2 regions of the Variovorax sp. J31P179 genome follow, and region 1 is predicted to be linked to the other one. Evidence: predicted binding sites of a transcription regulator. Region 1 holds the regulator's gene; the other holds the start of a gene.
The links. Region 1 encodes FNR, which switches genes on or off when oxygen is low (the NO sensors DNR and NnrR bind a similar motif). Its sites were predicted from a motif close to TTGATNNNNATCAA; they were not measured.
Positions count from the first base shown of each region.

Region 1 (3,472 bases):
CATCGTCGACGGCGGCCAGCTCGAGAACGTCTACCGCCTTCAGATCATGAACGCCACCGAGCAGGTGCAGCGCTACCGGATCGAAGCCAGCGGCCTCGAGGGTCTGCACGTGTCCTCGGAGCCGGTGGTCGAGGTCGCGCCGGCGCAGTCGCGCTGGGTGGCGGTGCGGCTGCAGCTGCCCTACGGTGCGGCGACGGCCGGTTCCCACAAGGTGTATTTCGACGTTCGAGCGGAGGGCGGCCAGGGCAGCGTGTCCGAGAAGGCCGTGTTCCTGGTCCCGCGATGAAATCCAGGCCCCAAGGAGGCAGAAGATGACCGACAAGAGCAGCCATGACGAAGCGACGCGTCCCTGTCCACCCTGGTGGCGCTTCGGGCTGGTGTGGATGGTGATCGGCGGGCCGGGCCTGGTGGTGATCGCGAGTTTCGCCACCTTGTGGCTGGCCCTGCGCACGCCCGACCCGGTGGTCGACGAGGACTACTACCGCAAGGGCGTGGAGATCAACCGCACGCTGGCCGACAAGAAGCTCATGCCGGCGGTGGCCGGGCGCAACCACGCGGCCACCCCGAGCGCCGACGTGCCGTCGCCGAGGCGCTGAACATGCAGGCGCAACGCTGGATGTGGATACTCTGGCCGGCATTCCTGCTGGCCTGCGCGCTCGAGGTGCTGGTGTTCGCACTGGTCGATCCGGGCGACCTCAACTGGCGCGGCGAGGCGTTGGGCGCCTCTCGCCAGGCGGTCTACACGGCCGGGTTCTTTGCCTTCTGGCTGCTGGCCACGGCGGCGGGCGCCTTGACGCTGCTGCTGGCCCGGCCGGCGGCCGAGCTCAACAGCCCGGCGGATTGACGATGCGGCGCAGCGCCTCGGGATCGAGGATGCGCACGTTGCGCTGCTCGACCTCGACCATGCCGTCGGCCGCGAACTTCGACATCGTCCGGCTCACGGTCTCGAGCTTGAGGCCGAGGTAGCTGCCGATTTCCTCGCGCGTCATGCGCAGCACCAGCTCGGAGCGCGAGAAGCCGCGCGCATGCAGCCGCTGCACCAGGTTCAGCAGGAAGGCCGCCAGCCGCTCCTCGGCCCGCATGCTGCCGAGCAGCAGCATCACGCCATGCTCGCGGACGATCTCGCGGCTCATGATCTGGTGCACGTGGCGCTGCAGCGCCGTCACCTCGCGCGACAGTTCCTCGATGCGCTCGAAGGGCATCACGCAGACCTCGGAGTCTTCGAGGGCGACGGCGTCGCAGGTGTGCTGGTCGTTGACGATGCCGTCGAGGCCGATGATCTCGCCGGCCATCTGGAAGCCCGTGACCTGGTCGCGCCCGTCCTCGCTGGTGACCCGGGTCTTGAAGACCCCGGTGCGGATCGCATAGAGCGAGGTGAAGGGCTCGCCATTGCGAAACAGCGTCTCGCGCCGCTTGATCTTGCGCCGCGTGGCGACCAGGTCGTCGAGGCGCTGCAGCTCCCCGGGCGCCAGTCCGACCGGCATGCACAGCTCGCGCAGGTTGCAGTTGGAACAGGCGACCTTGATATTTTCGGGCTTCATTGATGCAGTCGGGGTCATGCGGGGATTGTCCGTGGGGGGGTGGGCCGGATGCTTGATGCAGGTCAAGGTTTGCGGATCGCGACGGCGGCATAGTGACACACCGAAGCCCATGCCTGCGTCCGCGATGCCTCCCGTCTCCGCTCCAGCCCTCACGCCGCCCATCGTGGTGCCCGCGCCGTCCGTGCTGCAGCGGTTCGACTGCGCCGGGCCGCGCTACACCTCCTACCCGACCGCGGACCGCTTCGTCGACGCCTTCACGGCCGAGGACTATGCCCAGACGCTCGAACAGCGCGGCAGCACCGGCGCCAGCGCGCGGGCGCTGTCGCTCTACGTGCATATCCCGTTCTGCGAATCGCTCTGCTACTACTGCGCCTGCAACAAGATCGTGACCCGCCACAAGAGCAAGGGGCGCGAGTACCTGGACTACCTGGCGCGCGAGATCGCTCTGCAGGTCGAGCGGCTCGGCCGCGGCGCCGTGGTCCGCCAGCTGCATCTCGGCGGCGGCACGCCGACCTTTCTCGACGATGCCGGCCTGCGGACGCTGATGGGCATGCTGCGCGAGGCCTTCACCTTGTCGCCGGACGGCGAGCATTCGATCGAGATCGACCCGCGCACCGTCGACCGCGAACGCCTGGTGACCCTGGCCGCGCTGGGCTTCAACCGGCTGAGCTTCGGCGTCCAGGATTTCGACCCCGACGTGCAGAAGGCGGTGCACCGGATCCAGCCGGCCGGGCAGGTGTTCGACCTGATGGCGACGGCCCGCGGGCTGGGCTTCGATTCGGTCAACGTCGACCTGATCTACGGGCTGCCGCGCCAGAGCGCGGCCTCCTTCGACCGCACGCTGGCCCAGGTCTGCGCGCTGCGGCCCGACCGCATCGCGCTCTATGCCTATGCCCACCTGCCCGAGCGCTTCAAGGCCCAGCGCCGCATCGCGACCGAGGCGTTGCCCGATGCGGCGGCCAAGGTCGAGATGCTGTCGCGCTCTATCGCCGCGTTCACCGAGGCCGGCTACGTCTACATCGGCATGGACCATTTCGCGCTGCCCGGCGACGCGCTGGCGGTGGCCAAGCGGCAGGGCCGGCTGCACCGCAACTTCCAGGGCTACAGCACCCAGCCGGACTGCGACCTGGTGGCGCTGGGCGTGTCGGCGATCGGCCGGGTCGGCGCCACCTACAGCCAGAACGCCAAGACGCTCGAGGAGTACTACGACCTGCTCGACCAGGGCCGGCTGCCGGTGGTGCGCGGCCTGGCGCTGACCCGCGACGACGTGCTGCGGCGCACCGTGATCATGGCGATCATGTGCCAGGGCCGGGTCGATTTCGAGACCATCGGCTCGGCCCACCTGGTCGATTTCGAGCGCTGCTTCGCGGCCGAGCTCGAAGCGCTGGCGCCGCTCGAGGCGCAGGGCCTGGTGGTGGTCGGCGATCGCCACCTCGAGGTCACGCCGCTGGGCTGGTTCTTCGTCCGCGCCATCGCCATGGTGTTCGACCGCTACCTGCAGGCTGACCGCAACCGCACGCGCTTCTCGCGCATCGTGTGATGAGCCCGCACGCTCCCCCATGCAGTCCGCCCTGCTCGCCACCGCATTCGTGATGGGGCTGGCCGGCGGGCCGCACTGCGTCGCGATGTGCGGCGCGGCCTGCGCCGGCGTGATCCGCATCGTGCGGGCACCGGCGGGCGGCGTCGCCGCGCTGCAGTCCCCGGGCCGCTCGCTGCCGGCGGGCGCCTTGTTCCACGTGGGCCGGGTGGCCGGCTATGCGGCCGCCGGGGCGGTGGCGGCCGCCGCTGCCCAGGGCCTGGCGCTGGCGGGCCAGCAGGTCGGCGCGCTGCGCCCGGCCTGGCTGCTGCTGCATGTGTTCGTGCTGGCGTGGGGCCTGCTGCTGGCCGCCTCGGGCCGGCAGCCCGCCTGGGCGCACCGCTTCGGGCGCTGG
Region 1 covers NZ_JASZYL010000004.1:20,872-24,343, reverse strand. The annotation lists gene ccoG (cytochrome c oxidase accessory protein CcoG) at 1-286, shown strand, start outside; gene QTI17_RS11200 (FixH family protein) at 312-596, shown strand; gene QTI17_RS11195 (hypothetical protein) at 599-844, shown strand; gene fnr (fumarate/nitrate reduction transcriptional regulator Fnr) at 825-1,541, opposite strand; gene hemN (oxygen-independent coproporphyrinogen III oxidase) at 1,666-3,081, shown strand; gene QTI17_RS11180 (sulfite exporter TauE/SafE family protein) at 3,101-3,472, shown strand, end outside.

Region 2 (3,472 bases), on a different contig from region 1:
CACGACGACAGCACGGGCCAGACGGCGATCTTCGCGCTGAACCGCCACCTGAGCGACGAGCAGGAAATCAGCATCGAGCTGCGCGGGCTGGGCGACCGGCAGCGCCTGGTGGAGGCGCTCCAGCTCCATCATGCGGACATGAAGGCGACCAACACCCAGGAAGCGCCCGACAACGTCTCGCCGGGCCGCCTGGAGGCGGTCGAGATCGATGGACACCGGATCACGGCGCGCCTGAAGCCGGGTTCCTGGAACCTGATCGTCACGTCGAACGCCAAGCCCTCCTGATCGCTTTCGCCGTCGCGGACGGGATGTGACAATCCCGTGCAGACCGCAACCTCCCATGGGACTTCCTCGCAGATGAAAGCCTCGCACCGAGATCCGGGCTATCGCCAGCCGCCCGATCGCAAGAGCATGCACTCGCAGATCGTGCGGGACCTGGGCCTGCGGATCGTTTCCGGCGAATACAAGCCCGGGGAGAGGCTGCCCCTGGAAGCCTCCCTGTGCGCGGCCTACGACGTGAGCCGGCCCGTGCTGCGCGAGGCGACCCGGGTGCTGGTCGCCAAGGGCCTGGTGGTCTCGAAGCAGCGCGCCGGCGCGATCGTCTGTGCCCGCAGCCATTGGCACCTGCTCGATCCCGACGTGCTGTACTGGATGATCCAGACCAAGCCGCAACCCGAATTCGTCGAGACGCTGTTGACGGTGCGGCGCATCTTCGAACCGGCGGCGGCGGCGCTGGCTGCCAAGGTGGCGAGCCCGGACTCGCTCAAGGCCATCGCGGAGGCGTACCAGGGCATGGAGCGCGCGACGACGCCGGAGGAACTCCTGGAGCCCGACCTCGCTTTCCACCGCCACATCGCCGAGGCCACGAACAACGACCTGCTGGCCTACATCGGCAACATGCTGTCCCTGGCACTGCGCGAGTCGATCAAGCTCAGCAGCCAGCTGCCGGACACCCACGCCCTTTCGCTGCCCCGGCACAAGGCGATCCTCACGGCCCTGCTCAACCGGGACCCGTTGGGAGCGCGCCAGGCGACGCTGGTTCAGCTGGAGGAGACGCGCGAGGACATCTCGCGCATCTTGGATTCCGACCTCGATCCGGTGTGAGTCCGGTCGCTAGCGGCCGCCGTCCACCATGTCGCGGTAGGCGTGCCAGCTCGCGTGTGCCAGCCACGGGAAGATGACGATGAGCCCGAGCATGAGCGTCGCAAAACCGAGGGCCGTCAGCAGGACGATCAACGCGGCCCACAGCACCATGGCGAGCGGATTGCGGGCGCAGCAGCGCAGGCTGGTCAGCACCGCGGTGATCACGTCCACGGGGCGGTCCACCAGCAGCGGCGCGCTGACGACCCCCAGCGCGAACACCATCGCGGCCACAGCGGCGCCGAGCGCGAAGAAGGCCGCCACGAGTTCGACCGACTGGCCCGACAGCAGCAGCGCCGCAGGCAGCTGCGGCGCGTGCTGCAGCTGCTCGGTGAAGAACAGTGCGAAGACGATCGCTGCCAGGCGCTCCCAGGCGAAGTAGGCCAGCGTGAGCAGCAGCCCGAACAGCGCGATCGAGCCGGCGTTGCCGAGCCAGGCGCCAAGCGCCGATGCGGAGTCGGGCGCGGCGGACTGCTCCCGCTGGCGCGACAGTGCGTACAGGGGGATGGCGACCAGGGGGGCCACCAGCAAGAAGCCGCCGAGCAGCGTCGGCGCCAGGTAGGTGGCCTCCCAGGTCGCGGCGGTCAGGGCCAGGCCCGCGACTGCGACCAGCACGCCGATGCCGAGGCTCAAGCCCGGCAGGAACGCCAGATCGCGTGCCCCCGAGCGCAGCCAGGCGAAGGGCCGCAGCGCGCCGACCCGGCGCACGGTGGGTGCCGCCGTTGACGGCGCAAGAGACTCACTGCCGAGCGGGTGTTCCATGGCGCACACTCCTTCGTGAAGCCCGCGCTGGAGACCTCACGGCGCCAGCGCTGCCGCCAGCATAGTCGCGCCCAGCGCCGGCGGCTTGACGTCGATCAAGGTTCAGGCGACACGGTGCCACGCGCCGATACCGGGCTGGCTGTACTGCGGCGAGGATTGCGCCAACAGCCGATAAGGAGCCCAATCGCATCCACAGGGCTCAGGTGGCGCAGCGAAGACTTCCGGCCCTCCCGCGCGCGGCACCGAATCGCGCGGCAACTGCCCCAACAGGAGCATCCAATGACTTCCCTTCGTGGGGCCGATGGCGGGCGGCTCAGGCCTCTCCGTCTGACCCCGGAGTTGGTCTCTCGAATCGCTCGCGAAGTCGCGGACTGCGGGCCGCCCCCGGGCATGGTGGTCCACAGCGATGCCGACTACGAGGCCTCGCTGGAGGATTTTCTTGCAAGCGGCCCGTGGCGTGGCGAAGGTGTCTGGGTCTTCGGGTACGGGTCCCTGCTATGGAATCCGGCCTTCGATGTCGCAGAGCAGGTGGCCGCGGTTCTGCCCGGCTGGCATCGATCGTTCTGCATCCGGCTCACTCGCTTTCGAGGTACCCCCGACCAGCCGGGCTTGATGATGTCGCTCACGCCCGGAGGAAGCTGCCGTGGTGCACTGCTGCGCATCGATGCGCCCTCGGTCAGGTCCAGCCTGCGCAAGCTTTGGCGACGGGAAATGACCGTCAAGCCACCGAACACTCCACCGCGATGGGTGAGCGCCAAGGCGAACGGCATCGACGTGCGCGCCATCGTTTTCGCCGCCGATCGCAATGGGCCGAACTTCGTGGGCGGCATGACGCAGGAACAAGTCGCGGACATCCTGTGCAAGGCGGCGGGACACTGGGGATCGGGTGCCGACTACCTCTTGCAGACCATCGACCAGCTGGAGCGCCTTGACATCAGGGACGCCAATCTCTGGCGCTTGCAGCAGATCGTCGCACGACGACTCGCGGAGAGTGCCCAACCCACTGCGCAGGCCCGCCATGACCCATGATGGAACCGAGAGCGATCGAGAAGCGCTGGATCTTCTCATTCGAGGATTCCAGGTGTCCCGGATGCTCCGGCTGGTCGCCGACCTCGCGCTCGCCGACAAGATTCCGAGGGACGGCAGCCGCCACGTGAGCGATTTGGCCACGGCCTGTTCGGTTCTTCCGACGCCACTGCTCCGGGTCCTGCGGGCCCTTGCGGCATTCGGCGTCTTTCGCGTCGGCGCGGACGCAGCGTCGCGCACTCTCCGCGCTCCATGCTGCTGCGCACGGACGAGCCGAACAGCCTGCACCATGGCGCCCGGTTCTGGACGGCACCCGGGTCGTGGAAGGCATGGGGAGCCCTGGATTCCGCGCTGGCGGGTGGCGATCCGAATCAAGCCGCCTGGGGCATGGACCGTTTCCAATATCTTCGTGAGCACCCCGCCGAGGCTCGCATCTTCGATGCCTTCATGGCCAACTTTCCGGACCGCAGGCACCAGACGCTGGCCGTCAGCTACGACTTCTCCGGTGCGAAGCTGATCGTCGACATCGGCGGCGGCAATGCGG
Region 2 covers NZ_JASZYL010000009.1:136,667-140,138, forward strand. The annotation lists gene arfA (arabinosylfuranosidase ArfA) at 1-285, shown strand, start outside; gene QTI17_RS23130 (FadR/GntR family transcriptional regulator) at 358-1,104, shown strand; gene QTI17_RS23135 (DUF2189 domain-containing protein) at 1,114-1,902, opposite strand; gene QTI17_RS23140 (gamma-glutamylcyclotransferase) at 2,182-2,931, shown strand; partial or broken gene QTI17_RS35240 (methyltransferase family protein) at 2,921-3,136, shown strand; gene QTI17_RS23145 (methyltransferase) at 3,181-3,472, shown strand, end outside.
Region 2: a site for FNR is predicted at 1,988-2,001, ahead of QTI17_RS23135 (DUF2189 domain-containing protein). Genes of this name have one in related genera too.